DNA from 4 places in the Paraliobacillus zengyii genome. Region 2 is predicted to be linked to each of the others. Evidence: riboswitches for the same ligand, from Rfam matches in the RefSeq annotation. Region 2 holds a riboswitch; each other region holds the start of a gene.
What was found. A riboswitch is a leader RNA that binds a small molecule or an ion and turns the genes downstream of it on or off. The one in region 2 is predicted to bind cyclic di-GMP.

Region 1: linked by a shared signal. The riboswitch ahead of DM447_RS10035 (HD-GYP domain-containing protein) and the one ahead of DM447_RS15125 (DUF5667 domain-containing protein) in region 2 are both predicted to bind cyclic di-GMP.
Region 3: linked by a shared signal. The riboswitch ahead of DM447_RS12310 (competence type IV pilus major pilin ComGC) and the one ahead of DM447_RS15125 (DUF5667 domain-containing protein) in region 2 are both predicted to bind cyclic di-GMP.
Region 4: linked by a shared signal. The riboswitch ahead of DM447_RS17765 (pectate lyase family protein) and the one ahead of DM447_RS15125 (DUF5667 domain-containing protein) in region 2 are both predicted to bind cyclic di-GMP.

What each region holds. Positions count from the first base shown of each region.
Region 1 covers NZ_CP029797.1:1,984,626-1,992,407, reverse strand. Annotated here, with positions in the region: gene DM447_RS18845 (DUF4181 domain-containing protein) at 1-348, opposite strand, end outside; gene DM447_RS10060 (isochorismatase family protein) at 407-964, opposite strand; gene DM447_RS10055 (GNAT family N-acetyltransferase) at 1,064-1,618, opposite strand; gene DM447_RS10050 (hypothetical protein) at 1,690-2,082, opposite strand; gene DM447_RS10045 (DUF975 family protein) at 2,185-2,952, opposite strand; gene DM447_RS10040 (YpzI family protein) at 3,145-3,282, opposite strand; gene DM447_RS10035 (HD-GYP domain-containing protein) at 3,342-4,325, opposite strand; cyclic di-GMP riboswitch class I at 4,457-4,553, opposite strand; gene DM447_RS10030 (hypothetical protein) at 4,773-5,336, shown strand; gene DM447_RS10025 (alpha/beta hydrolase) at 5,422-6,204, opposite strand; gene DM447_RS10020 (LURP-one-related/scramblase family protein) at 6,229-6,726, opposite strand; gene DM447_RS18545 (GNAT family N-acetyltransferase) at 6,825-7,316, opposite strand; partial or broken gene DM447_RS18675 (DUF5613 domain-containing protein) at 7,296-7,415, opposite strand; gene DM447_RS10010 (DUF5412 family protein) at 7,629-7,782, opposite strand, start outside.
Region 2 covers NZ_CP029797.1:3,013,962-3,021,743, reverse strand. Annotated here, with positions in the region: gene DM447_RS15140 (tellurite resistance/C4-dicarboxylate transporter family protein) at 1-550, shown strand, start outside; gene DM447_RS15135 (aspartate/glutamate racemase family protein) at 724-1,419, shown strand; gene DM447_RS15130 (PilZ domain-containing protein) at 1,889-2,263, shown strand; cyclic di-GMP riboswitch class I at 2,457-2,544, shown strand; gene DM447_RS15125 (DUF5667 domain-containing protein) at 2,601-3,983, shown strand; gene DM447_RS15120 (sigma factor) at 4,162-4,890, shown strand; partial or broken gene DM447_RS18870 (anti-sigma factor domain-containing protein) at 4,887-5,012, shown strand; gene DM447_RS15115 (anti-sigma-I factor RsgI family protein) at 5,124-6,029, shown strand; gene psiE (phosphate-starvation-inducible protein PsiE) at 6,080-6,526, shown strand; gene DM447_RS15105 (YitT family protein) at 6,560-7,132, opposite strand; gene DM447_RS15100 (LytR/AlgR family response regulator transcription factor) at 7,233-7,782, opposite strand, start outside.
Region 3 covers NZ_CP029797.1:2,404,179-2,411,960, reverse strand. Annotated here, with positions in the region: gene DM447_RS12335 (PilW family protein) at 1-385, shown strand, start outside; gene DM447_RS12330 (pilus assembly PilX N-terminal domain-containing protein) at 395-1,885, shown strand; gene DM447_RS12325 (GspE/PulE family protein) at 1,921-3,546, shown strand; gene DM447_RS12320 (type IV pilus twitching motility protein PilT) at 3,560-4,600, shown strand; gene DM447_RS12315 (type II secretion system F family protein) at 4,634-5,836, shown strand; cyclic di-GMP riboswitch class II at 5,890-5,970, shown strand; gene DM447_RS12310 (competence type IV pilus major pilin ComGC) at 6,023-6,355, shown strand; gene DM447_RS12305 (prepilin peptidase) at 6,418-7,173, shown strand; gene pilM (type IV pilus biogenesis protein PilM) at 7,187-7,782, shown strand, end outside.
Region 4 covers NZ_CP029797.1:3,640,951-3,648,732, reverse strand. Annotated here, with positions in the region: gene DM447_RS17790 (oxidoreductase) at 1-792, shown strand, start outside; gene DM447_RS17785 (MerR family transcriptional regulator) at 930-1,709, shown strand; gene DM447_RS17780 (C45 family autoproteolytic acyltransferase/hydrolase) at 1,710-2,732, shown strand; gene DM447_RS17775 (MFS transporter) at 2,811-4,034, opposite strand; gene DM447_RS17770 (ArsR/SmtB family transcription factor) at 4,047-5,096, opposite strand; cyclic di-GMP riboswitch class I at 5,282-5,370, shown strand; gene DM447_RS17765 (pectate lyase family protein) at 5,625-7,724, shown strand.

The sequences.
Region 1 (7,782 bases), 1.0 Mb from region 2:
TACTATTATAATTGCTGCAGTTAACATTAACAACATTTCGCTTAACGTTATAATAGCTCGTTTTGGGTAGTCACTATACTTCAATTCAAAGAATGCCTTTACGCCATAATCTAATGCCAGAGGAACCGTTAATCCAATAAAAATCAAGTAGGATAAATCATTAAATATAAAGAGACTCCAAATTAGAATTGTTATGATTGCAATACAATATCTATTCCATTTGTCTACCCTTCGATGTAAAACATTTATATAATTATTAGAAAAAAACTTATTTTTAACTTTTTCAATCTTAAAAAGCTTCCTCAAAATAAAATTAACTATTGATATAAGACTAAAAATAATTAACATGATTAATCCAAATTTTAAAAAGTACATAATCCCTCCTATTTACCAATTGAGTTGACTCTTATCTATATAAATAATGAGTTGGAGTGAACAAGTCTTCTTCTGTATTTCTTACAATTGAAAAGTTTTCAACATTGTAATGACCATGAAGCGTTTCGTTGTGATGCTTTATAATTTCTTCTGCACTTAAAACAGCACTGTCTTTTGTTGAATGTCCATCTCCGACTAATGTGACATCCAAACCATTAATAGTTGCTGTTCTGACTGCACTATCAATACAATGTTCGGTTGCACAGCCCATGACAACAATATGTTCAATTATTTGAGACTTTAAATGATTTAGAAGTCCAGTTCCATGGAACGCATTTGTTGCGAGTTTATTAAAAAACTTTGCATTCTTAGTGACGTTAATTTCCTCATGGACTTGAAATCCTTTGTCTTTACCATCTGCGATTTCTAGGTCTCTAACAAAAACAATAGGTATATCAAATTTGCTTGCTTTTTTAATTACTAAATTAATGTTTCTAAGAAGTTGTTCTTTTTTAAATACAGCATTTTCTTCCTGATTACCTTCAATTAACTCTTGTTGAGCATCAATGATTAACAAAATTTGATTCAAATGATTTCTCCTCTCTTATCATAAAAAATGATTATTTAATTTGATCGATTTCCTCTTAGTTTATATGTGTTTTTTGTTTTTTAAAGGAATGTAAGTAGTTTAATTCCATCCCTCTTTAAATCGAGCCATCATAATGGTGTTGTAGTAGTTTCCATCAGAAAGTAATTTATCTCTTTTTAAAACACCTTCGATTTCAAAACCATATTTTTGATAAAGTTTAATTGCTCGACTGTTTGTTTCCATTACTCTTAAATTTATTTTTTTGATATGATTGTCATCTGCCCATTTAATGGATTTTTGTAATAAATTCCCACCGATTTGATAAGACCAAAATTCTTTCAGTACACAGACTCCAAATTCAACATTATGATTAAACCTTTGTAATGGATTTCCTGTACATCTTGAATATCCAATAATTCGATTATTAACGGTTACAACTAAAAATAGGTTTTTAGCATTCTCATTGTCTATTTTAATTATTTCTTCAAATCTAATTAAATCTATGTATTCTTCCCCTCTTACTCTATCTAAATTTTCAGTTTCTCCATCAATTTGTAGCCGTAAATCTGACAAAGCTTTTGCATCTGTATTCATTGGAGTTTTAATATTGTAAGTAATTCCATTTACAGTAAATTTTTCTTCGGTGACTTTCATGACTTAAGGGTACCTCGCTTTGTATTGATTCCATAATGTTTAAGAGACATGCTAACAATCTTTACGGGTTATCACATCTTTGCATGCTTTAAAAATATAACTGCCCGGACTAAAGGATAGATCACTATACTCATCGAGAAGCAGATTACTAAAGGTGTATTTTCAAATTCCATTAGCATACTTGTTCCCTCAGTTACAAGCAATGTTATCCCTAAACCAACTACCAATAGTAAATAACTTATTCGTAATGCCTTTATAGATAAATAAACTTCCTTTTTGTCTTGAGCGTTTGTATCCGTCTCTCCATTTGCTAAATACTTAAATAAGTATGCAAGAACAAATGAAACATAAATAAATGTATCAGTTCTTAATTGACTGTCAATAAACCACTTATATAATCCAAAGCTTATAATAGAGATTATAGCAATAATAAGAACTATGTAACCTGTTAATTTATTTTTCATAAAAATAACTTCCTTTAGATTATTAGTTTATCTATGTTTCTAAAAATAACAACTCGCAATATTTTTGCACATTAAACATTTAATGGGATAAGTTAACATCAACTAGTCTACTCTCTGAACTTTATCCTGCCATTCTTTCTTTCGTTTTTTGCGTAACAGTTCTCTGTAAAAAGCTAAGCGAGCAACTTCGTATACCACGATGCTAAATATTGCTCCAACTAGTAATAGTAGTATGCCGATGATAAACCCTAAGCCTGTTAATAAAAATAATCCGAATAAGGACCATCTATTACCTTTCATTAAGGAGAAACTTTGTTTAACACTTCTAAAGATACCAAGCTTAGGGTCATCATGTAACAAATACAGCGCTTGTGAAGTACCTAAATAAAGCCAAAAAAGAATACCATATAGAATTATAAAACCAGCTATTATCGAACCTGTTCCTAAATTTAACCCAACTGGAATAATTGCAAGAAATATAATTACTGTATATATAGCTAACATTCCGATAAGATACAGTAGGAAATTTGAAATGATTAAGACAATAAGTCCTTTATAGAGCAAGCGCGCGTTTCGAAATGGATAAGTGATAGCGGTCAAAAACCTTTTTCTCATCGTGTTTTTGGTTAGGATAATGTATTGAAGAAGTATAAAAAACAATATGCTATTTACTAATGGTCCTATTAGTAATGACTGTATTGAGTCTAAACTTGATACTGCTAATGGATCCATTCTAATACTTACAGATCCCTGAATAGGCACTGTTCCAAGTAAAAGCTTGATAAAATAAGTTAGAAGAACCATTCCGATAATCTTCAACCAATTATTACTAAGTATTGTCATCGCTTCTTTAAAAACGTTTTGAATCATAAAACTCTCCTTCAACAAAAAAATTAGTATTAACTTTTGTAATCTCTTACCACAAAGTTATATTTATTTTAACATAAATATCCAATCAATTTAGATTCCTCTTTTAATTTTTTTATTTTTCATATAATAAAGAACACTTTTCTAAAAAAAGAAAAGTGTTCTTCAAAATCTATTTTTTGATACTATGCTGCCTTATTTCCCATCGTTCAATTTTCTGCCTTCTTCAGGGCTAGACATTTTAGTTGCTCCTGCTTTACTTAGATCTTGATCTCGATCAGATTCAACACGTCCACTTTCTCTTAATTTCTTTTCTTGACGGTCTTTTCCCACTTTAAACACCTCCTAATGCTAACATGGATCGTTTAAAGTGAAATTATTCGGAGAGTAATCTATACTGCTGATTCAAATGGTTTTATCATAAACGTAGGATTATCAATTAGATCAATCACTTTTTCAGTCGCAAGTATTTTTATCATTGGTCGATGAAAATGTTTGTTTATTTCAGTAACAATTGCTGGTTGATTATGATTGATCAGTACTTTCGTTCCTGGTGGGTAAGTAGAAATGGATTGACTAAAAGCTGTAACAATTTTGTGCGAATACAAACGATCTGACATAGCCATAATTGCTTCCATAGCATCATGTGGTGGAAGCTTTTTTTTTACAATTAAATTATCATAGCGGTTTGCAACAGCGCAAATTTGAGCAATTTCTAGAAAATCATTATCCTTTATTTGACGTGGAAAACCCTTTCCGTCTAATGTTTCATGATGCTGATAGGCAATATGAGCTGATACAATACTAAACTGACTAATTGTTCGCAATAATTGGAAGCCTGAATCAGGATGTTTCTGTTCATCTGTATCAATTGCTTTACCTATATCATGTAATAAGGAACCAATTGCTAGATCCCTAAGTTTTAAGTCATTATAGCCCATTTCTTTGGCAGTCAATAAAGCCAGAATGGTGACATTAACTGCATGTGCATAAGGCTGTAATTCCTTTGTCATTGTTCCCGATGGAATAAGTATAAGTGTTGGTCTATGCTTTACTTCTTTAAGCAATATGCCTGCTACTTGCTGAATAGGTTTTAATTCCGGCGTGCTTTTTTGCGTCGCATGTTCATAAAAGGTTTTAACTGCTTGAATGGCGTCTGTCCATGTTGGCATATCGAGCATATCTTCAATTGTAATTCCTTTAGAAACCTCATCCTCTATAAAAAGAAAATTAATGCCCATGTTTTCTAGTCTAGATTGTATTTTAGGATCGATCGTTCTACCAGTTGCAAGTAAAACACGTTTGCTCGAATCATATATTGGCTTGGCAAGTACCATACTTTTGTTGTCATAGTCTGAGATACTGATTAGTCTCATGTTTACACCTCTTTTTATAATCTATAAATACTAATTAACATAGTTCTACTCATAACTATTAGTAGTTCGATAAAAGAGTATAAAAAAAGCTATCACAAATAAATGTATAGCCAAAATAACTGTAAATGTAATTTGGTGGTCTGGCGATCAATAGTAATGAAGATAAATCCATACCTTAGACCCATGACTTTGCGTCCTATTCTTTCAAATAGTTTGCCTTTTTCGTGATATTCTATTTAAGTAACACCTTTTATTAGTACTTTAGTATTGTTTTAAGAATAGCTTATTTTTAATTATAATTCAACATATTTCGACGAAAAAGGCTATTGTATATTTTTAAGCTAAAGAATGCAGTTAAATTAAACTAAGGTTTAATTCTTTTCGGTATAGATTGCACTTAACGTCACAAAATAAGAAAATACTATTGCTACTATAGGAGGGCTCTTCATGGAATATCAAACGTACTGGGAGAATATATATGATAAGAACGAAGCGTTAAATGAACTTTTCCGTTCGTATTGGCATGCCTATTCAAGCTTTGGAACATGGCAATTCTGGATAGTTGTTCTTTTCTTTTTATCACCCTTGGTTCTTCTTTATTTTAAAGTGGATCGCAAACGAATTTTTGAAGTTTTTTTCTTTGGTTATACAGTACATATGCTCTGGACATACGCAGAAATTATATTATCGCGTCACGGTTTTTTCGTTCACACCTATTTTCTTACACCGTTTATCCCCTATGCACTAAGCATGACTGCTTCCGCACTACCAGTAGCTTTTTTACTTATATACCAGTATTGTACGAATGATAAGAAGAGTTTTTATTTATACATCTTACTATTAAGTATTCTTTTTGCGTTTGGATTAGCAATTATTGAAGATAAGGTAGGATTATTAAAATTTGATAAAGGAATGAATTCATTTTATCTGTTACTTGTTGATTTGGTTATAGCGATTAGTGCTTATTGGATGACGAAAATAGTGAGAAAACTAGGGAGTAGACCTAAATAATGTCATCATTCCCTAGAAAATTCAGATTAACATTTTATATTAAAGTATACAGAAATTCAGATTATGTTTACTTTTTACTTGTGTTTTAAAATCCCCTTTTTCTTAGCCACATTTCACAAACAGATGTCCACCAACTGACATCTTTCAGATCGTTCGCAAGTCCAAGTCCATGTCGACCACTTTCAAAAACATGCAACGCATAAGGAACTTTTTTTCTACTTAAAGCACTAGCAAACTGTAGACTGTTCTCTACTGGAACGGCGCCATCATCTGCTGTATGCCATAAAAAAGCAGGTGGTGTATCAGTTGTTACATGGTCTTCCAATGACATAAGTTCCACTAAAGAAGAATTAGGCTGTTCGCCAAGTAAAGCCTGCTTACTACCTTCATGCGTAAATTCACCCATCGAAATAACAGGATAACATAGTACCATTAGATTAGGACGACTGCTTTGATGTTCAATGGCATCATCCGCCTCAGGATTACCCTCGTCGTAATGAATACTAGCGGAAGCTGCCAAATGCCCGCCTGCAGAAAAACCTAATATACCGACTCGATCTGGGTCTATATTCCATTCGCTAGCATGATGTCTAACAGTGCGAATAGCTCGTTTAGCGTCATTTAACGGAGTCGGGTGTTGATGAGGAGCTATTCTGTAATGTAATACTACTGCTGCTATTCCAATTTCATTGAGCCATTCTGCAATAGGTGTTCCCTCGTGTTCTGCACGATGTGTATACCCACCACCTGGGCATACAATTATAACTGGTGTTGGATTCTGTTGTTTTAATAAATATGGTGTCAAGCTAGGGACCGTTTCATCTATTGTATGTAACTGTTTATCTACATTATATAGTGCTAACAGCATCTTCTTCTGCCCCCTCTGTTGTAATTAATTACCCGCATTTGTTGCTACGGTGCTTTCTTCTTGTTTGACAAAGTCAATCGCTATAACTAATGAAATAATTATATGTTCTAGTGATTCGTCGTTAACGTTTACCTCATAGGTGTCGCCCCATGATAACCATTTTTCGGTAACTTGGCCTACTATTTCGCCATTGCTCACTATATCAAATTTTTTGTCCCACCAGTCACCACGTACTGAAATATCTTGCCCTTCAATTTGATAGCGTGATTTTAAAAAAGAAAATTCCTTTTTAATAGTAACAACATCTTTTCCATCAACCTGAACGAAAAATTTCGGCATTAGACTAAATACCTTCTTTGTTATTGTACCAATTTCATTTTCAGAGGTATCTTTGATAGTAAAAGTTTTTGGAATGGAAAGGAAACTTCCTTTTATCACATACTTATCTTGTTCAAATTCGTCCTTAACAGTGAAATTACCACCCAAACTAAAAACTTTTTGCTTAATATATAGTTTTTTCATATAAGCCTCGCTTTCTTTTTAAAGTAATTTGGTGTTCATTAGTTACCTTTTCGACAAATGTGGCAAAATTCCTGGTTTCTTATAAAATTCATTAAAATCTAATCTTGATATATTTTTTGTGCTTCATATTTAAAATCACGATACTTATAGTTTTGTTTTAAGTACATTTCTTTAGGCGTATCTTCACCGTCAGCCACTAATATGACAGTCTTATCAGGGAATGTCTTCATTACAAATTCTTGTAATCTGCTGCCTATTCCTCTATTCCGAAACGATTCGACAACAGTAAGATTATCGATTTCTGTTGTTTCATTAGAAATAATAACATCTACACAACCTGCTGGAGCTCCTTTATAAAAAGCTAAAACTTGATGAATATGTTCCTCTTCAAATTGACGTTTTATAAGATCAGCTTTTTGTTTTGCAAACTCACTTCCAAAGTTAAGGTCAAACTGATATTGTAGATGAAGAAGAACTTCTAAATTTTCACCTGTCACTACTTGAATATCTATATCTGTGTTGTTTCTCAAAGAAGGAAAGTGCTTCGGTTGAATAGTATATAGTTCTAGAGACCCTATTTCATAACCCATATCATTCAGTTGTGCAAGGAGTTCTGCGGTAGGCTTTGTATTAGCAGGAAAATAAAATTTTACATGTTTTTGGCCTTGTCTCAGGTGAAATTCCCTTAAGTATTTTTCTGCCTCTTAAAATTTACTTAAAGAAGGTGAATTTTTAAATTCAATGAAATTACTATCATACCTGATTAACATCTATGCATAATGATAGTGTTTATAATGAGCATTTTCGGTTACGATTTTTCCAAGTGTGTATATATCTTCAAATGTTATTTGGTCCATTCATATTCTCCTTCTTTATAATTCATGTCACTAAATTAAAAAGTTCTAATAACGAAAAGTATCTCCTTTATCTAAATCTAGCGTCTGATCATTAATTACCACTATCTTATTGCTTTCCCATTTAACAGTTACTTCTTCTGTTCCGCTTTGAAGGAAAATTCTTTTTTTAAACCATAATGGTCCGTTTAGTTCGCCTCTT
Region 2 (7,782 bases):
CAGAGAGGTTATTCTATTCTTTACGTTGTGTATGTATTTTCTCGGGTGTATGCTTTATTTAAATATTATTACATTAATCTTTTATCGCTTTACTTTTTTAGGATTAAAATTTTCAGCATTAACGCCACCATATTGGATTAACATGGGTGCTGTTGCTATTACAACGCTAGCAGGTTCGACGCTTATACTACACCGAGGCTATTGGGAATTGATAGATGTATTTTCATCCTTTTTAAAAGGCTTCACCTTATTTTTCTGGGTTGCAGGTACTTGGTGGGTTCCCTTACTACTCATACTGATGATATGGCGTCATATTTATCATCGCCACCCTTTATCCTATGAGCCACAGTTATGGGGAATGGTGTTTCCATTAGCAATGTATACAACAAGTACATTGCAATTATCAAAGGCACTTGAAGTTGATTTTCTAAGTTTCATTCCGAAGATCACGGTGTTTATAGCTATTATTGCGTGGTCAATTTTATTTTGTGCTCTTATAATAAATCTCTATAAAGGTATAAAAACAGAAGTAGTTTCAATTAAGGTTTAGAATAAGTAAAAGTACATTTAATTAAGCTATAAATCATAAAATCATGTGATTATAGGAGTCAAACGATTAGATGGATATTTTTCCATCTTGGTGCTTGACTCCTTTTTCTTTTCTAAAAGTTAAATGGTATAATTATCAAAAGAAATAATTTAAAAATTAAAGGAGAATTTTATATGAAAAGGGTTGGAATTGTTGGTGGATTAGGTCCAGAATCTACCGTTGATTACTACCAGTCTATCATCGCTAAATACCAAGAACGGATGCAAAGTAAAGAAGTTCTACCTGAAATGTTTATTAATAGCATCAATATGTATCAAGTTTTTGAATTTATTAATAACAAGCAACTAGATGGGTTAACGAACTACCTTGTTGATGCTGTTAAAAAGTTGGACGCCGTGGGGTCTGACTTTGCGATAATCTCGGCAAACACACCTCATATTGTATTTGAAGAAGTCCAAAAACAAATCCCGATTCCAATGATAAGTATTGTTGAGGCCACATATAATAAGACTTTGGAGTTTGGCTTGAAAAATATTGGATTAATCGGAACGAAATACACAATGGAAAATGACTTTTTTAAATCTCCATTTACATCACGGAATAAAAAAGTCACTGTACCAACGGAATCTGAACAGCAATATATCCATGGTAAGATTGTAGCGGAACTGGAAAATGGGATTGTGAATAATGAGACCAAAATAAACTATTTGAACATAATCAAACGGATGAAAGAAGAGGAAGGTATCGAAGGAGTAATTTTGGGCTGTACAGAACTTCCCATGATTATTAAGGGAGAAGATTTGGATATCCCCGTTTTTAATACTACAGAAATTCATGTCAACCGAATTGTAGATACAATTTTTAGATGAGCGATTAGAAAGTAATTTAGTTGAAATCGATTATTTATAATTATTTTTCTAGGGCCTACACCTTTTGATGTAGGCTTTTTGCTATACTAAAATTTTTTAAACATAATTGAAAATGTACTTAGAACTCGAATGAATTTGAGTGATTGAGGCGAATTATCTTATGATCTATTATTATCCAAATAAAACTACACAGTGCTCAATTAATAAAAATCGACAATCGAATAATAAAATGTCGAAACAACACTAAATATCACGTTTTTTCGTTGCGGTGTCAATAATTTGCTTGTATTATACTTGTATATCAATTTTTTTTAGCTGACACCAATATCTACGAAAAATTTTATAGAATTGACCTCTTTCATTATATTTTGGTGTAAGATTGGATACTGCGGGAAATGATACTATTTTTATCCATTTTTGAAAAAAATAAGCAGCTCAAGTACTTAAGAACGTGAGGTGAATGGAGATTATGCAGTATAAGAGAGAGACAGCGTTTCGTTATGCTTTTGAACAACCAATTTCTGCACTATTTAGAATAGAAAACATTAATGGGAATTCCGTAACTACTTCTGCTGGAGAAGCTAAAATAATTGACATAAGTACAGAAGGGGTCAAATTCACTTCAAAATTGAATATACCAGAAACAGACAAGTCGATCCATCTAGTCATATCTTTTGAATTAAATAAGCAAGAAATGAAATTTAAAGGGATAATAGTTTGGAAGAAAAAAAACCATACTACAAATGATTATGGTGTTAATCTAATGATTGAAGAAAATGCTAAAAAAGAGTTAATAGAACAATTGAAAATATATTCAAAAAAAGTAAAAGGTAATATTGATTAAACTTATTCTTAAATTAATTGTTTGATTTATTTGAAATCGAATATTTATAATTATGTTTCTAGAGCCTACACCATTTGATGTAGGCTTTTTGCTATCCTGAATTCTAATTAATTAATATTTTTCGACAAAAAATTTAAAATACCCCCTCAAATAAAAATAATTCCACGTATTAATAGTAGATTCCTAATTTCAATAAAAACAAAGGCAAAACCATTGAAAGGTGGTGACGCTAAGCTAGAGGGACTAAAAGGTAAATATGCCTATGTCAGCCAGTTGCGATAAGTGAAATAGATACGTTTTTTGGCATTATATTATTCGTGTGAGGGAGAGAATTATTTTGAAAATAAAAGACATATGTGCTACCGGTTTTTTGATAGTCGGCGTATTATTTACTAGCAATTCTGTATATGCAGAAGTTGATACGAGTCAATTAAATGAAATTGAGGACTTGAACAATGAGGATGTAATAGAAGATACAGGTTTAACACCAGATAACTTCTTTTACTTTTTAGATAAAGCAGTAGAAAATTTGCAATTACTACTTACAACTGATTCAGAAAAGGAATCGGAGCTTTTACTTCAAATAGTAGCAGAACGTTTATCAGAATCAGAACAAATGGTTGATGAAGAGCAAGAAGAATATATGAGTGAATTAATTGAGGAATATTTAGTTGCATTAGAAAAGGCACAAGAAGAGGTTGCAGAAGTTGTATCCAATGAACAAGTTGAAGAGGATATCAAAGAAACATTAGCAACTGAATTGGAAGACTCCACAACGGTAACAGAGGAAGTAACAGAAACTATAGAAGAAGAAAAGTTAGTAGAATTTGAAGAAAGGCAACAAGAAGCTTATTTAGTAGCAAATGTTGTAAAAGACCTTGATCCCGAAAAGGTTGCGGAATTACGTGCTCAAGAGCTTGGGTTTGGTCAAATTGTTAAAGTGGTCACTTTAGCAGAAGAGAGCGGTAAAACAGAGGAAGAAATTATTGCTTTATTACAAGAAGGTAAAGGATTTGGTGAAATAGCGAAAGAGTTGAATATCCACCCTTCTCAAATCATGAAAAAGGTAATGGCTAAAAAAGAAAAAGAAATGGAGCAATTGCTAGAAGAAGCGAATGCGTCTGGTGATGAAGAGGCAATCTCGAAACTATCTACTTCATTAGCAAACCTTGATATAAAGAAACTAGATTTTAACGTCACATATGATGAATTGACGGTTGAAGATAAAGCGGTTGTGGATGAAACAGAAATAGAAGTAGTTTCTGATGAAACAACACAAGATGAGGCAAACGACACGATAGTTGAAACGATAGAAGAGACTGAAAATGAATTAATAGAGGAAACAACATCAGAGAACACAGAAGAAGTGGTTGAAGATGAGGTAGAAAACGAAAGAAAAGAAGAAACAAACGAATTGTCCAAAGTAGCTACTGAAGTTGCAGAGGCTGAGAAACAGGCAGCTAAAGAAGAAAAAGCAAGATTAAAAGAGTTAGAGAAAGAAGCGAAACAACAAGCAAAAGAAGAAGCTAAAAAAGAGAAAGAAAGACTAAAAGTATTAGAAAAAGAAGCAGCAGAACAAGCGAGAGAAGCCGCAAAAGAAGCAGCAGAGCAAGCGAGAGAAGAGGCAAAAGAAGCGAAAGAGAAATTGAAAGAAGAGAAGAAAGAACAAGCTGATAAAGCTAAAGAGGCAGCAAAAGGAAAACAAAACAAAGAAGACTAAAGGTAAAATGAAGGAGCCCTATTTTAGGGCTCCTTAAGTCTATTATATTGTTCTTATAAGTAAGAAGATTTAGATGATAGATTCAAATATATGAATAGACAAGTTTTGGTTATTTACCTATACATAAAAAAATCGTATGCTTAGAGTTCAAATGACTGATGATTGAGGGGTGAATAGGGTGCATGAAACTGAAGTGAATCACTATATAAAAGCTGCATCAAATGGTGATGACATTGCTAGAGAGAAATTAATTAATCATCATAAACCCTATATTATCAATACAGTTGGACATGTTTGTAAAAGATTTATCACGTGGAGTGATGAAGAGTCTAGTCTAGGATTACTAGCATTTGATCGCGCAATTGACACATATGATAGTTGCGCTAATAAAAGCTTTCTAAATTATGTATATTTACTTATTAAACGAGAGTTAATAGACTACTTTCGTCGAGAAACTAAGCTAAAACATATACCATTAGAAGTAGAATCAATTAATAGTGAGGATTCAGTAACTGTTTATGATGTTGATCATTCTATGGATACGTATCACCAACATCTTCAACAAAGAGAATTAGTGGAAGAAATTCTGGAATTAAGCGAAATCTTAAAACAATTCAACATTGAATTTGAAGAATTGGAAGCATGTTCCCCTACACATCGGAAAACGAAAGCAAACTTGATTACAATTGCGAATGATTTTATTCAAAATCCAGAGTTAGTAGATTTCTTTTTAAAAAAAAAACGTTTTCCTGTTACTAGATTTATAGAAGTGTCTGGTCATCGATTAAAAACGGTTGAGAGACATAGGAAGTATATCGTGGCTTTGGTTGTTGTACGACTGCATCCAGAATGGCGACAACTATCTGCCTATATACAAGTAACATTCGGAAATGAGGGGAAATCATGAGGTCAAACCGGTTTAATGGAGTCGTTATAAAAGTCACTGCACACTATATTACAATCTTGTGTAAGGATGGTAACTTTAAAAACATGCCGCGTTCAAAGAATGAATTTCCACAACTAGGAGATTCATATACTATTAGTGAGAAGCAGTTCCCAAAAGGCGAGATTATCAAGAAATATTTATCCCTTGTAGCTATATTGTTTTTAACAGTTATGAGTTATTATATAAGTACATTTATGACAAAAGATGAATCGTATCTTTTTGCTATAGATATCAATCCAAGTATTGAAATTTACACAGATGCTGACCTTAATGTAACAAAGGTGAATTCCCTAAATGAGGATGGACAACTTGTTATGGATTCCATTGCATACAAATATAAGCAGATTGACATTGTTTTAGAAGAAATAATTACTGCTGCTGTAAAAGGAGATTACTTGAAAAGTGAAAACGCCCAGGTAGATGTAACAGTTGTTTCTTTAACGGAAAAAAATGACGTGGATATCAATAAAGTAAAAGAAACTATTGATCAATCTTTAATTACGAATGCAACAACTGCGACTGTTCAAGTTAAAAATGGCAGTAAAGAACTAGTGGAAGATGCTAGAGAAGCGAATCTATCAATAAATAAGTTACAGTTATATAACCAAGAGATACAAGGAATAGAAGTACAGCCCGAAGAGCTAAGCGATAATTCTATTACTAAAGTTAATGAGGATATTAAGAAGGAACAAATAGATAGTGAAAAAAAGAAAAGTGTTGAAATAGAAAAAGCAAATAAAAATAGTTCAACAAAGATTGAAAAGGCTAAAAATGATATTACTAATAGCCAAATTAAAAGGGAAGATCAACAAGTTAATAAGCCGGACAAAGTAGAGTCTAATAGACAAGATAAATTGACTGAAGCGAAAAAAGAAGAAAAGAAGCCTGTTGAAGTTAACAAACCTAAAACAGAGAAAGTAACTAAGGAAATTAAAAAGAGTGAAAAAGCTAAAGAGAAAAAGGAACAACAAGCTGACAAGAAAGAAATGCAGGTTATAAAGAAGGATAAGACTGAAGTAGATTCAGAGAAAAATACTTTAAAAGTAGAAAAGTCTAACATTGAAAACAGCCCAGAAAAAAAGGGGAAATCTCCTAACTAAGGCATTACAACCGAATGTTATTATAAGACAAAGAAAAGGACGGATAAAAGTTGAAAAAAGGTTTTTATTATGTATTAAAAATGGCTCCAAAGTTTTTTCAAGTAGTTTTAAATGTTTCATTGGTTATTTTAGCTGTTATTCTATGCTCCCTGCTAGTAAAAGAACTGTTTGTTTTTGCAAACGTATTGTTGACTGATGGTACAAACGATTATAAAGTTTTCGTATCTGGGATTCTCGTATTTTTCCTATATTTTGAGTTTATTGCAATGATTGTCAAATACTTTAAAGAGAACTATCACTTTCCTCTCCGATACTTTATGTACATTGGAATTACTGCGATGGTAAGATTGATTATTGTTGATTATGATAAACCATTAGATACTTTAATATATGCGCTTGTTGTGTTAGTTCTTGTCATTGCAAACTTCATTATGCATATGACTCCGCGCGAAAGACCGACCACAACGAAATTGTCTAAAAAAATAAGCAAAGAATAACATCAGTTACACCAGGGAAACCTGGTGTAATGATTAATAGTAAACATCCCACGTACAGATACTTGTAAAAACACCACTAAATAAAATTGTTATTGCAGAAAGTAGAAACGAACTTGACGATAGTAATAGGCTACCTAAGCAAATAATGAAAATATCAAGAATAAAGATAATAATGACAATATTAACTTGAAATCTTGCTGCTAAAAATTGAGCTAGTAAATCGGTTCCGCCCGTACTCGTTTTATAACGTAGCATGATCCCCATTCCTGTTCCTGTAAGAATGCCACCCAAGATCGCACTTAATATAACTGGAATTGGATAGTTAATTGGAAAGAGCTCTGGTAAGGAAGCGAAATAATCGATAGCAAATGATGAAAGTAATAAGCCATGTAAACTACTGATAAAATAATTTTTATTATGAAACAATGCAAAGATAAAAATGGGAAGACTGACACAAATAATAACCAACCCAGCCTTTATGCCTGTTACATATTTGATGATTAATCCAAGTCCGATTACACCACCATCAAATAGTTCAAATGGAACTAAGAAAAAATTAACTCCCACTGCTATGAAAACACTTCCTACTTTCTTTATGAAATACATAGATAACGTCATCTCCGACATTTTTGGGACATGTCTATCTATATGTTAATTATCTGTAATTGTTTCCCATAAAAAAAACAACATGTGGGTAACCATGCTGTTAATGATAATAATCTTCTATTTGTTTTTGAATACTAGTAATATTTTGTTTTGAAATTTGTGCAGGTTTCTCATAATTATAAAAATAAACCATATAGCTTTTACCGATCGTTTGGATATATGATACATGACTAAGGTTAATGATAAAAGAGCGATGAGACTGGACAAACTTTTCTGGTAATAATGTTTTAAGTTCCTCTAATGAATCCATTGAAGGGTAAGTATGATTTGTTGTGTGAAGAATGGCTTTTCGACCTTCCTTTTCTATGAATAATATATCTTCAATAATGACATAGAAAAGCGATCGATTAAACTTAATCGGAATTTTTTTGTTTATTTGTTTTGGTGGATTTATTATTCTATCATTTTGCAATCGTTGCTTTGCTTTTTCTAAAGCTTGGAAGATTCGATCCTTTTGTATCGGTTTTAAAATGTAGTCTAGTGCATTAATCTTAAATGCTTCAACTGCAAAATCATCATGTGCTGTCGTAAATATATAGCATAGATTTGGAATTAGTTGCTGACATTGTTTGATTGCATCTACACCTTTT
Region 3 (7,782 bases), 610 kb from region 2:
AGCCGCACTTGCTTTAATGTCAATCATAATTGCTTTAATTGGATCTGCGCATATATTCGGCCAAAAACAATATCGAAATCAAACGGAAGAAATCAATTATCAGGAACAAGTGCGTTATGTTATGGCGACTATTACCAAGGAAATACGATCAACAGAAGCTGATCTAGTAAGTGTTACAAGTGATACAAACGAAATAACCATTGGTACAAATAGTTACGAACTAGAACAACCAAATTTTTATGAAAATAGCACCGTAATTAGTGACCAAATATCAAGTTTTAATATTGATAAAGAGGATGGAAAAATAGAAATATCGATTAGTAGTCTCCCAAATCGGAATGGAAAAATAGAAACACTATCTACAGTAATTTATTTGCGAGAGTAGGTGAAGTTTATGCAAAAACATTACAAATATATAAAAAATAATCAAGATGGTGCTATCTTAGTTATCGTAATGATGGCCTTAACAGTATTATCTTTATTAGGTTTGGCATTAGCCACTGCTTCATTTGCTAATATCAAATTAACTACTGTTGATCGAGATTATCAGGCTACCTATTATGTAGCTGAGGGTGGAGCAAATCAAACATACGCAGAGATAGAAACACTTGTTGAATCGATATACGAAACCACGAACACAGAAGCTTCTTTTTATTCTGATCTTAATTCCCGCATAGAACAACAATTGGATGGTACTAGTATTTCAGACTTTGAAGAGAGTTTTACTGAACAACCAAGTGCTAAAGTTAAAGTGGAACAAGTAACAGATGGCAACCCTCGCTCTTATCAAATTGTATCAGAAGGCATTATTGGAAAGCGAACACGCACAGTAACAAAACCATTTCAAGTGAATTGGAAGTCTGGGAGTGGTGGTTCGATTGAGATACCCGATAATGCAGTAGCAATTGTTAAGAATAGTATTTCACTGGTAGGAAGTGTGTCTCTAAACGGAGATTTGTATGTTGATTCAACTCTTCCTAACTTAATTAAAATGGATGGAACAACTCATGTTTATGGTATTGCATATGTTCCTGAAAACGCAGTGGAAAATGCCTTGAAAATTCATGAGCCTGAAAATTTTAAGGGTACTATACCGGAAGTTAAATCAAACTTAACTTCAATACCTTGGGAAGACTATCAAACAATTATTGATAATCATCCAACATATCCAACATACTCTCCTCCTATTGACGAAACAATAGGAGGAGAGTATGAACGATTCAAAGTAATTGAAGGAGGCAATTTAAATATTAATAGTTATCAAGCGAATGGCTACACTTTAAACTTAGATAAAAACCTTCAGTTCAATCGAATAACATTTGCAAGTAACAATACATTGAATATTAATACGAATAATGAAGATCATGATATTGTAGTAAAAGATTTAGATTTAAGTCAAGGTCATATTAATATAATTGGCAGTGGTAAGGTAAATATTTATATTCAAGATTCGTTTAATATTGGAGGAAGTAGTACTATCAATGATACAGGGAATACTAACCAATTAAATATGTATTATCAAGGAACTTCAAGGATAGAAGTTTCCAATGCACAATATATTAATGGTTCAATATTTGTTGAAAAAGCTGATGTAAAACTGACAGGTGGCGGGGATTTTCAAGGCTTTATAGTAAGTGGGGGTAATAGTGTAGTATTCGAAGGAGGTACATATTCTTCTGCGTTTGTTATCGCGCCTAATGCAGATTTAGTTTTTTCAGGAAGTGGATCGATAAATGGTACAGTAATTACTAACTCAATAACAGGTACTGGTGGAGGATTCATTAAATTCAAGTCAATGAATCTTGATGACTTCCCTTTCGGCACTAACAGTTCTCCATCAACGGACGACTTAATTAAAAAGCAGCCAACAGTAGAGTCAGATTAGAGTTTTAATTATATTGTTACGAAAAGAGGGGTCAAATGGCGATACGAAATAAACGGAAACTTGGTGACGTCCTTAAAGAAAATGGCTTAATTACCGAACAACAAATAGTTGAGGCAATAGCACAAAAATGGGAGAAACAAAAACTAGGGGATGCACTTGTTGAACAGGGCTATATCACGGAAAAACAATTATTAGAAGTTTTAGAAGTACATTTGAAAATTCCAAGCGTTTCTTTATATCGTTTTCCAATTGATGAAGGTTTAATGGATCTTGTTCGAAAAGAAACAGCACGTGAAAATACGCTTTTACCTATACAACAACAAGAGAATATTTTAACTGTTGCAATGAATGACCCGCTTGATTATTATGCAATTGATGATTTAGAACTATCAACAGGGTTTACGATCAAACCTGTAATCGCAACAAAAGATGATATTTTACAAGCGATAAATAAATATTATGACATGGAAGCCGCTTATACAGATGAGGAATCTGAAAATGAGGAAGCGCCTGCCATTCGGATATTAGATCAAATATTACAAACAGGTGTAACGTTAAAAGCGAGTGATGTACATATTGATCCTTCAGAGTCGAAGGTTATGATTCGATATAGAGTTGATGGTATGTTACGAACAGAAAAAACAATACCAAAGCGATTACAAAATGCTTTAATTGCCCGAGTGAAAATATTATCGGAATTAAATATCACGGATACACGTTTGCCACAAGACGGTAGAATTCGTTTAATCATTGATGCGAAACCAGTCGATTTACGGATTTCAACCTTACCAACGGTTTTTGGTGAAAAAATAGTTATTCGTATTTTAGATTTAAGTAATATATTTAAAACATTGACAGAACTTGATTTTTCAAAAGACACTTTAGATAAATATCAAAAAATAATCGAACAACCTTCAGGATTAATTTTATTAACAGGTCCAACAGGTTCTGGTAAAACAACAACACTTTATGGATCAATCAATGAATTGAACCAGGAAGATGTTAATATCGTCACAATAGAAGACCCAGTTGAATATCAATTGGAAGGTATCAATCAGGTCCAAGTAAATACTGCGGTAGGTCTTACTTTTGCAAAAGGTTTACGATCAATTTTACGCCAAGATCCAAATATAATAATGGTTGGTGAAATTCGTGACCGCGAAACTGCTGAAATAGCAATACGTTCAGCATTAACTGGGCACTTAGTATTTAGTACACTACACACAAACAGTGCTATTGCAGCGATTCCTCGTCTATTTGATATGGATGTTGAACCTTATCTTGTCGTTTCTGCTTTATCGGCAGTAATGGCCCAACGTTTAGTTAAAAAAGTTTGTGTCGATTGTAAACAATCACGACCCGTAACTAAAATGGAAAAGGAAATTTTTAGTCGTCATAATATAGATTTAACGGAAGTGGTCGAGGGTGTTGGTTGTGATAGTTGCAGATCAACAGGTTATCGTGGTAGATCAGCAATTCATGAGCTTTTAGTAATCGATGATAAAGTCAAAAAAATGATGATGAATCAGTCTGATATGACAGATATTAAAGAATATGTAAAGCAAAATGGCATGCGATTTTTGTTAGTGGATGGTCTAATTAAAGTACAGCAGGGTATTACCACATTTGATGAAGTATTACGTGTGGCAACGGAAGAGTAGGTGGTGAGCAAACATGGAAAATAGACTAGAGGAATTATTAACTACAGCATTTCATAAAAAAGCGTCAGATGTCCATTTAACTGTAGGATCACAGCCGATTTTTCGTGTGGACGGTCGGTTACAACTTCATGGACAGAATAAATTAGAACCAACCGATACGGAACAAATGGCTAAATCGATTCTTAACGAAGAGATGTGGTCTAAATTACTAGATGAAAGAGAACTAGATTTATCACATGGAATTGCAGGGGTATCACGTTTTCGAATGAATATTTTCTTTCAACGAAATTGTATCTCTTTAGCTATTCGAACGATTCCAACTACGATTCCATCTATTGAAGATTTAGATTTACCTAACGTATTGAAAGAAATAGCAGGGTTACCACAAGGGTTAGTATTGGTAACAGGTCCAACTGGAAGTGGAAAAAGTACTTCTTTGGCAGCGATGATTGATTATATGAACAAAACAATGAACCGACATATTATTACGTTAGAGGATCCAATCGAATATCTGTATCAGCATAACAAATGCATTATCGATCAAAGAGAAGTAGGTTTCGATACGAGTAGTTTTCAAAAAGGGTTACGTGCGTGTTTGCGTCAAGATCCAGATGTGATACTAGTTGGTGAGATGCGCGACTTAGAAACAATTTCTACAGCAATAACTGCTGCAGAAACGGGACATTTAGTTCTAGGAACACTGCACACAACTGATGCGTCCTCAACGATGGATCGAATTATTGATGTTTTTCCTGCCCACCAAAAGAGTCAAATAAGAATTCAACTTGCTAATGTGTTAGAGGCCATTGTATCGCAGCGCTTGTTTCCTTTGGCAAAAGGATTTGGACGAGCAGCAGCAACTGAAATTTTAATTAACACACCTGCAGTAAAAAACTTAATTCGATCAGAAAAAATGCATCAGATTCCTAACACCATGCAAACGTCTAAAGAGTATGGTATGCATACCATGACGATGGATATAAAACGGATGTTACAACAAGGAATTATAACGCAAAAACATGCATCTCCGTATTTAAAAGATATGACTTTTTAGTTCAAGTTATGATGGGGGAAGAGGTGGAATTTTATGAACTATTATGCGTATAAAGCGAAATCTGTCGATGGCAAGATAAAAAAAGGGAAAATTAGTAGCGAGAATGAAAAAGAAGCGATCAAACAATTAAAGTCTCAAGGACTAATTTTATTTGAGATAAATGAATTGAACTCATTTTTATACAAAGATATTTATATAGGTAATCCAATAAAGAATAAGGATTTTGTTATTTTTCTCCGTCAATTTTCGACGTTAATAGATGCCGGTATAACATTAGTAGAAACAACTTCTATTCTAGAAGATCAAACACAAAGTAAACCACTAAAAAAAGCGCTACAACAAATTCAAAACGATCTAGAAGAAGGAATTGGCCTATCTGATGCATTAGCAGAATTTCCTCGTCTTTTCCCTGAATTATTAATCAGTATGATCCATGCTGGAGAAATTAGTGGTAATTTAGATGAAATCCTTGATAGAATGGCTACTTATTATGAGAAACAATACCAGTTAAAACAAAAGATCATAACTGCATTAACCTATCCTGTTGTGGTTGGTATTGTTGCCGTATTTATCACTATTTTTTTACTTGCATTTATTGTACCGATTTTCACGGACATGTTCCTATCTTTTGACCAAGAAATACCACCATATACAGCGGCGATATTAAGTATTAGCGATATGGTTCAGTCTTATTGGTGGATTATGATGATACTAATACTAGTGTTAGGTGTGACGATTAGATTATTAAATCGTCGCCCAAACATTTCTTATTTATTTGATGTCATCAAACTTCGAATTCCAATATTCGGTATGTTTATTCAAAAGTCTTTACTTGCTAGAATGACGCAAACATTAAGTTCTTTGTTAAATAGTTCTGTACCAATCTTACAAGCTGTTACGATAACGGAGCGGGTTATAGATAATAAAGTAATTAAACAAGTTTTGCGTGAAAGTAGAGATTCTCTTGAAAAGGGAGAGTCACTAGCCACGCCTATGGAAAAACATTGGGTTTTCCCTAAATTAATTACACAAATGATTGTTGTAGGCGAACGAACAGGTTCAATTGATGCGATGTTGAAAAAAGTTTCTGATTTTTATGAACAAGAATTAGATGAATCATCGGAAAAGTTAAAGTCGTTAATTGAACCGATAATGATTCTATTTTTAGCTGTAATCGTAGGTGCAATTGTTTTAGCGATCGTTATACCTATGTTTAGCTTGTTTGAAAATATCTAAAAGTGTAGACAGGTTATAAAAATGTAGTATAATAGAACTATTAGTATAAAACGAATAGTAGAAGCAATGAAGGTTTATCTGTATCTGGGCACTTGGATAAATTTGAGCTAGTAGTGCAACCGACTGACACCATTTTTTATGCTGTGAGTCTTTTTTTATAAGAGAAATTAAATGAGGAGGAATAATATGTTAACTAGAATGAAAAAAATGTTACGCAATGAGAAAGGTTTTACATTAGTAGAGCTTTTAGCAGTTATTGTTATTTTGGGTATTATTGTAGCAATTGCCGTTCCTGCAATTGGGAATATAATTGAGGGAGCACAGGAAGATTCTGATGATGCTCAAATTGAATTGGTACTTGATGCTGCAAGATTAGCAGATGTAGAAGGTGAATTTGACGAAACTGGTATGACTGCTGCTGAACTTGTAACAGCAGGTTATCTTGAGGGTAGTGATGATCTACCAGATGGCACAGTTACTTTTGATGAAGATACGAATCAATACGAATACACTGAGTAATAATATTTTAAAAAGATCCCTTCCCAAAGGGGTCTTTTATACATAATTAGGAGATAAAAAATATGGAAGTCTATTATATCGTTATCTTTTTTATTTTTGGAAGTGTATTTGGTTCATTCTATAATGTTGTTGGTTTGCGTGTACCGAATAATAATTTCTTAGAATCTGAACGTTCTTATTGCCCTCGTTGTGATAAAACATTGCATTGGTATGAGCTGATTCCGATTATTTCATATCTGTTTCAAGCTGGTAAATGCAGAAACTGTAAAGAAAAGATTTCCCCTCTTTATCCTACAATAGAATTATCTACAGCTTTCCTTTTCAGTTTTAGCTATTATTTTTTGGGGTTTCAATTAGAGTTAGTAATGGCACTAATACTCACTTCTTTATGTGTGATTATCGTTGTTTCAGACATCACTTATATGCTAATACCTAACAAAATCTTATTGTTTTTTCTACCGTTTTTAATTATCTTACGCATCATAGATCCGTTAGAACCATGGTGGTCTTCAATTGCTGGTGCAGCAGTCGGATTTATATTATTAACGCTGATCATACTTGTTAGTAAAGGTGGTATGGGTGCGGGTGATATGAAGTTATTCACTATACTAGGAATTGTGTTAGGATATAAAGGAATTCTACTAACTTTTTTTCTAGCAACTATCTTCGGCACAATTATCACATTGCTATTATTGGCTACTAGAAGAATCAATCGTAAAAGTCCGGTACCATTCGGCCCTTCTATTTGCATCGCTGCGTTAACTACTTATTTTTTTGGTAGTCAGATAATCAATTGGTACATTACATCATTTTTTTAAAGGATGAACACAAATGAGTTTATTTAACAAAGATAGAATAAACATCGCAATAAATGATACGATGATTCGATATCTTGTTTCCACTAAAAAAAACGTTACAGCTAATAAAGACTATGGGGAAATACCATTGGAACAAGGCATTGTTGAAGATGGAAAAATTTTAGATCAACAAAAGTTAACGACTATCATTAAAAATGTTGTTAAAGATAAAAAATGGAGGAATAAGCACCTCGTATTTTGCGTTCCAGATGCTTTTGTTACGATGAGAGAAGAATCAGTACCTAAACAATTAACTAAAGATGAAGTAAAAAAATATATTGAATTAGAATTAGAAGGTAGTATTCGACTGCCTTTTCAAAATCCAGTTATAGATTTTGAGGTTATTGCAGAAGAAGAACAAACCAATAAAATTCTTTTATTTGCATACCCAAAAGAACGGTTAAATGCTTACATAGAAGTGTTTGAACGAGCGAATGTAAAACTGATGGTAGCTGACTTGTCTTTTCTATCGGTATATCGGACTTATTATAATTTGGATCTTGCTAACAAAGAAGAGCATTTACTTATGATTCAGTGGTCTAAAACGGACTTAGTGCTCACGGTCTTTCA
Region 4 (7,782 bases), 630 kb from region 2:
TATGAATATGCAAAACAAGTATTAGAGCATAATAAAAACTGTTTGGTTGAAAAGCCATTTATGGAAACTTCAGAACAGGCAAAAGAAATATTTGCATTGGCAAAAGAGAAAGAATTAATTGTTCAATCCTATCAAAATAGACGTTTTGATAGTGATTTTCTAACTGTTCAAAAAGTCATTGAAGAAGGAAAATTAGGGGAATTGCTCGAAGTAGAAATGCATTATGACTATTATCGCCCACATGTACCAGAGTCTGTTCATTCGTTTATTCCGGCTTTTTCATTTTTATATGAACATGGCTGTCACACACTAGATCAAGTCATTAGCTATTTTGGTAAGCCGGATTCTACACATTATGATGTAAGACAACTATTAGGACCTGGAAGAATGAATGACTATTTTGATCTGGATTTATATTATGGCAGGTTAAAAGTATCAGTTAAATCAAGTTATTTTAGAATGAAACAAAGACCTAGCTTCGTCGTTTACGGCACTAAGGGTTGTTTTGTGAAAGAGACGAAAGATCGCCAAGAAGAACATTTAAAGCTATTTTACATGCCTGATAACAAGGATTTTGGCGTTGATACACTAGAATATTATGGTGTACTAACATATATCGATGAAGAAGGTACGACCCACGAAGAAAAAGTGAAATCGGTAAATGGTGATTATGGGAAAGTATATGATGATTTATATGAAGCCATCATAAATGGTGAAGATAAAGTCATTACAGATGAACAAACACTTCTACAAATGGAATTATTAGAAACGGGAGTTAAAAATTTAAAGTAAAAGCATAGATCTTAAGGCGTATGAAACCAATCGTATCTTTTAAAAGGCTTACTAATATAGTAAGTCTTTTTATCTTCGTAATATCGCTTGACCTTAAAGTAACTTTAAGATGTAAGATAGAATTTAGGGGGGATGAAATGAGTGGTTTTATGAGAATACAAGATATATCTGAAAGAACTGGGATTTCTAAAAGTGCAATAAGGTATTATGAATCGAAAAATCTACTAAGGTCAGTAGAAAGAAACAGCAGTGGGTATCGGATGTATTCTGAAGGTCAAGTTGCAAAAATAAAGTTAATTTCAAGTTTACGATTAGCAGATATACCTATTAAAGACATTGAGGCATATTTAAAGGAAAACGATACAAAATCAAAAAAAAGAATGATGGATGAGTGGATCCAAATTATACGTGGAAGACTTGATAGATTGAATGTAAGTTTACATTATTTAGATAGTAATTGTGAAAGTGAACAAATTTATCTGATAGAAAAGAGCGAGGAGACTATTATTTGGTTTTTGGCTGAATCTAACATTGGACAATTCAAAGAACATGTTAGAAAAAGGATGAAAGAACTTAAGAAATTAAATATTCCAATAAAAAGCTGTTATTTAAACTATCTATCTGGAAAAGATTTAATTAAAGCAAAGATTGGATTTTGTGTACCAGTTGATACACATGCAAATAAGCTTTCTGAAATTCACTCAATTGAGCATACTGCATCTTGTATTTGTATAGCACTGGCTTTTAAAAGTCCAATTTCAAAAATTCAAGATGGTTATCAGAAATTAATGCGTTATGCAATTGAAAATAAATGGGCTCCTACAGGTTCGATACTAGAATGTTACCGTGGCGAGGATTTTTCAGATCTTGACTTATTAATGCCTGTCACTCAGATTGGAAAAAGGGAGGACGTGTAAATGCTTGGGAATGAAGAGTTAGTTCTAAGACTAGTAGAATTAAAAGGGGACTATAACCAATTTGGTATAGAGCAAGGAAAAGAATTAATCGCATTACCGAATTGGGATCACCTGAGGAAATTAACGATTAATGAAAATGAGGAAGATGTAAAGGAATTAATCAAAGGTATTTCACCGAATCTTTATCAAGAACTGAAAGGCTTGGCAGAAGGTTTAGACTTGGATTTAGATGCGACTATTAAACACTTTAGTGGATATGATGTGAGATTTCCTAAGATGGGTTGTACTACTTTAATAAACGATGGATATTATGCTCGGAATTACGATTTCAGTCCAGAACTATACGATGCAAGACTTGTAATTACGAATCCTACAAATGGCTATGCTAGTGTAGGTTTTAGTCACCAAGTAATTGGTAGACTTGATGGAATGAATGAAAAAGGGCTTGTAGTAGGGTTGCATTTTGTAAATAACGAACACAGTGAGAAAGGTTTTGTTGCTACGACTATTGTTAGAATGCTATTAGAACAATGCGCAAACATTGAAGATACAGTAAGTTTTATCAAGACTATTCCGCATGGTTATTGCTACAACTATTCCATTACAGATCAAAGTGGAAAAAGTATAATAATAGAAGCATCCCCAGATCAACAGGTCATAAATTTCTCTAATCCTCGAATATGCACAAATCACTTTGAATCGGATATATTGAGAATGAAAAATAGTGTTGATATACAAGGCTCATTAAAACGTAAGGAATATGTAAGTTGCTTATTGCGAGAGAGTCTGTCGCCTATAGCTGCTTATCATCATTTTAATGATGAAACTTCACCATTATTTTCAAAATACTATAAAGAGTACTTTGGTACATTGCATACAGTTGTCTATTCACCCGATAATTTGAGCATTATTGTTGGTGTTGGTGGAAATTGTAAACCATTGTTATTTTCTTTAAAGGAATTTATGGATGGGATATCAACTCTTCCTAAAAGTATGGAAGGAACAATTAATCAAGTAATGTAAAATAAGAGCCCTATAAAACATCTAAAAGGATTACGTAGAGGAGAATTAGTGTATAGCTCTCTTCTAAAAACAATTTATTTAGTTATATTTCAATGATTGATGTAGGTAAAATAATGAAGCGAAAGTTGATACAACGCCTCCTAATACTATCGTAAAATTTGTTCCAAATTCATTAGCTAATAGACCAGCTATAAACGCTGCTAAAGGCATAAGAATCCATGCCATAAATCGACTCGTAGCTTGGACACGTCCTAATAAATGATCGGGAGTTAGTGTCTGTCTTATTGTAACAATACAAGGGTTCATCAATGAGGCAGCAAAAGTGCCTAAAGCATTGAATACAATTAACAGAAAATAGCTAGATGCTACGCCAAATAAAATAATCGAAAACCCACCGATAAAAGAAGCAAAAAATAAGATGCGCCTGTATGTGAAACGTTCACTTAATAAATTAGTAACTAATGCACCGGTTATCGCTCCGATTCCTCCAATCGATATGAGTATACCAGTCTGTTCTACTGTTAAATTAATTGTATCAGTTAAATGAAATACCATCATGGTTAAAAATAAGGTTGTACCAAAGATTGAAATTAGCATTGCTAGATTTGTATAAAGTATTGGCTTTGTTTGAATAACAAATTGGAAACCTTCTTTAATATCTAGCCAGAATGAACTTTTCTTATCATGCTTTTGAGGCTCTTGTTTTAAATTGATACTTAGAATCGCAAAAAATGCTACAAGAAAACTAAAGCTATTTATTAAAAGCGCATACCCGGGGTTGTAAAAACTAATAATCAATCCACCTAGACCTGGCGCAACTAATACAGCAGTATTAAATAAACCTGTATTTATAGAATTGATAGCTTGCAGGTCCTCTTTACGTACTAACCTTGGGATGGAAGCAAATTGAGCAATATTATATACTTGACTTAGTATCCCAATAAGAAAAGCCGCGCTATTTAAGAACCAAATTTCTAATAAGTCGAAAATAAATAGTACCCCAATTAAACCAACAATTATACATCTTGCCAGATCACATAGTAATAACAAATGTTTTCTATTATAACGATCTGCTAATATCCCGGTAAGTGGTTGAAATAAAATTGGTAAACGCTCAAGTGCCGCTACCAACCCCATGCTCAATGGAGAACCTGTTATAGCCAAAACCATAAGAGGAATAGCGATCAAATAAATTTGGTCACCACAAAAAGATATGACATTTCCACCAATAAAACGAAAAGCAGAGTGATTTTTCTTAAATTCAGATACTTCGTTAACACTTCTTTTTAATGATTCTGCCATCTCTTGTTCCCCTTATCTTGGATTTAGATATTGTTCCATCTCTTTTGGTAATGATTTTAGTGCATTTTTCTTCAAACAATACACTCCATTCACTATCTCTACTAATCTAGCTGACCTAAGGATTTTGAGATGATGATGAACCGTAGATTTTGCTATGTCTAGTTCATTTGTGATGTCTTGTAATGTTAAGGTATTTTCATATAATAGTTTGATCATACGGAGTCTAACCTCATCACCTAGAGCTTTATATCTCAGAACTAGAAAGTTATTAGGGATATGCGGTTTATTAGGAAATATACTTTCATTTGCTATCGGATAGTAGAAAACTTTTGTTCCTTCTATATCTGCTTCAATATTCCAAGGTCGATAAACATATTGTGGAATTAGCAAGACTCTACCGATACTTGGCTCTGGTAAATAGATAATCCCACCAGTTGCCCATTCTACCAACGCTTCAGGAGACATCCGCTTAGACATGTGAATTTTTGATTCTAAATCCGTTTTTAGATAGGTAGTAACCTCTTCTGGTTTTTCATTTTTAATAACCTGTTCGAACCAGCCTTTCATAACAGCAATGAGATGCTCCTTTAAATAAGCAGCATTTACATCGCAAATAAATTCGATATAAGTAGGAAAAAAAGGGTTGTCTTTTGTTAACGTCATTAATTCGGTTGCTGCGACGTGTTGTCCGATTGCCGCCCTTAGCCTTATTTCGTCATATTTCTGGCCGATGAAAGGTAGACAAATATACTTTAAATCTGTTTCAGATAGCTCTGTAATGTATGAAATGAAATGCTTGATTTCAGTAAATTCTTCTTGGTGAAGCAGCTGTAATAAAGACTTCCAAGTGTTTTTCTCTTCTACGGTGGCTAGGTGATTTAATAAGTCATCCGAGATAGAGCTTTTTACTTGTTCCCAATATTCTTGAGGCTTTTCTAAAGTCTTAATTAAAGGACTGTTTGTCACAGCAGCAATCCCCAATGCACATTCCCAAAGTAACGAATATTCGAGTTGAACTTCATATGTCTCTCTTTTTCTACTTGTGGTATTTAAAACATTCATTAAAGCACCTCTTTTTCTAATATAAATTAATTCTAAATTATTAGAACATTGAATTCAACATATTTAAAATTTTAAATTCGAATATTTTAGAATAAAAGAAAAATCGCCAGTAAAAACAGGACTATCTAATTATTTACTTATTATAGAAAAATTTGTTAAAATTAATAATATCAAGAATAACATAATATTATATTTGGCAAACCTATTGAAAAATAGGGACGCAAAGCTACGAATCTAAGGTAAAGTAATTTTCTATGATCGTCGGGTTGCATATTAATGACTATAGTTATTTAAACAAATGACTTGTGTTGTTTTTTGTAATGTAACTTAATGACAAGAAGTCGTTAGGTTTTTTGCTCTGTCGAGACGGTTTTGAAAATTGCACTTATATGAAATGAGAACTTAGGTTTTCGTTTAAGGAGGTGAATGGACAAGATCAACTTATTAAGGCAGAAGTTAAGTCATATGAAAATACAGTCATGGTGGTAAGCTCAGGGTGTGAAAATTTAAAACATTGGAGGAATTTTAATGAAGAATGTAATCACAAAGGTATTTACGCGTTTTTTATTGTATTCTTTTATACTATCTTTGGTGACGGTCGGATTCGCAAATCAGACAGTAAGTGCTGCAAGTCTTTCTATATCTAACAGTGGGGCTTGGTTTGAAACTGCATATGTAGAGTGGTCACCTATAAGTAATGCAGAAGGATATAATGTATATATTAAACCTGCAAGCGCTCCAGATTCTCAATATCAACAAATTGACAATGATTTAATTCGTAACTACGCTTCTTATTGGAGAGCTGACGCCGTAGGTCTTGCAGCTGGAGATTATGTAATGAAAGTGGACGGTTTACTTAAAGATGGCTCTAGTGTAAGCGATTACACAAATACACTTTCCGTAAAGGAACATGACAGATCTGGATTTGCCTTTGCAGGGAACTCACAATATGGCACAGCTTCAGGAGCTTATAATGAGGATGGGACACTTAGGGAAGGAGCTCAAGTTATTTATGTAACATCTGAGACTGCAACAACAGTTAAGCAAGAAGTAATAATCAATAGCTCAGGTGATAAGGAAACTGGAGTTGGTATAGGAGAAATTTTATCATTAAGAAAAAAGGGATATGATAAAACACCACTTGCAATACGGTTTATTGGCAAAATTACTGATGACAACATGAGTGGACAACTTAATAGTAATGGTTACCTTGAAGTGAAAGGTAATACAAGTTATTCAGAAATGAATATTACTTTAGAAGGTATCGGAGAAGATACGTATGCCTATGGATGGGGAATACTAGCGAGATATACTGGTAATCTAGAAATTAGAAACTTAGGCATGGCTTTATTCCCTGACGATGCAATTTCACTTGATACAGATAATGTGAATGTTTGGGTCCATCATAATGATCTATTCTATGGAACTGCAGGATCAGATTCTGACCAGTCAAAAGGTGATGGTTCAACAGACCTTAAGAAAGGTTCAACAGATATTACAATTTCCCACAATCATTACTGGGATTCAGGAAAATCTTCTCTAGTCGGGTTGAGTGAATCATCAGAGTTCTTTGTAACCTTTCACCATAACTGGTTTGACCATTCAGACTCTCGCCATCCACGTATAAGAGTGGCATCTGTTCATGTGTATAATAACTTTTTTGATGGAATCTCGAAATATGGAATTGGGGTGACAACAGGTGGTTCGGCGTTTGTAGAATCCAATTATTTTAGAAATGCAAAATATCCTATGATGAGTTCCTTACAGGGTACTGATACGTTAGGGAGTGGTACATTCTCTGATGAAGATGGAGGAATGATTAAAGCATACAATAATACAATTGTTGATGCTACAAGTTTAGTTTACGCAAATTCAAATGAAGGAACAGCTTCGGCTAATACAAGTTCATTTGACGCATACCTAGCCTCGTCTAGAAACGAAACGGTACCAAGCACATACAAAACACTAGTAGGGGGAACAACTTATAATAACTTTGATACTAGTATAGATATGGGCGTAAATGTATCGGCTATTGATGAAGTAAGTGCTGTAGAACAAATTGTTAAAGAAGAATCTGGTCGCCTAAATAACGGGGACTTCACATGGGAGTTTAATGATGCAGTTGATGATAAATCATATAAACTTAACTCAGAACTTATGACAAAATTAAAAAATTACACAACAAGCCTTTTATCTGTAGGAGGGAATTCAATAGAAATGCCGACAGACCCAACTCCAACAGACCCAACAGATCCAACAGATCCAACAGATCCCAACCCAACGGAGCCAGTAACTGGAGAGTATTCTCATAATTTCACGACTGATGGAAAGGATAGCGATTTCTTTACGATCGAAGGAAATCTATCATCAAGTAAAGGAACAGTAGAATATAGCGGCTTAACACTAACGCAGAGTCTAAAAATTGAGAGTTCAACAAGGATTGCGTTTACAACTTCAGAAGAGTCAACATTAACTTTAGTGTTTAATACTGGAGATGATGCAGAAATCAAGATAGATGGAACAATTCATCAAATGAGAGATGGAATTGTCATAGTATCACTTAAGTCGGGCGATCATGTTATTACGAAAGATGACGTGGCAAATCTGTATTACATGGACCTACGCTAAAAGTCTACTTATATAAAAAGTTGTCAACTGATATAGTTGGCAACTTTTTTTTATTAAA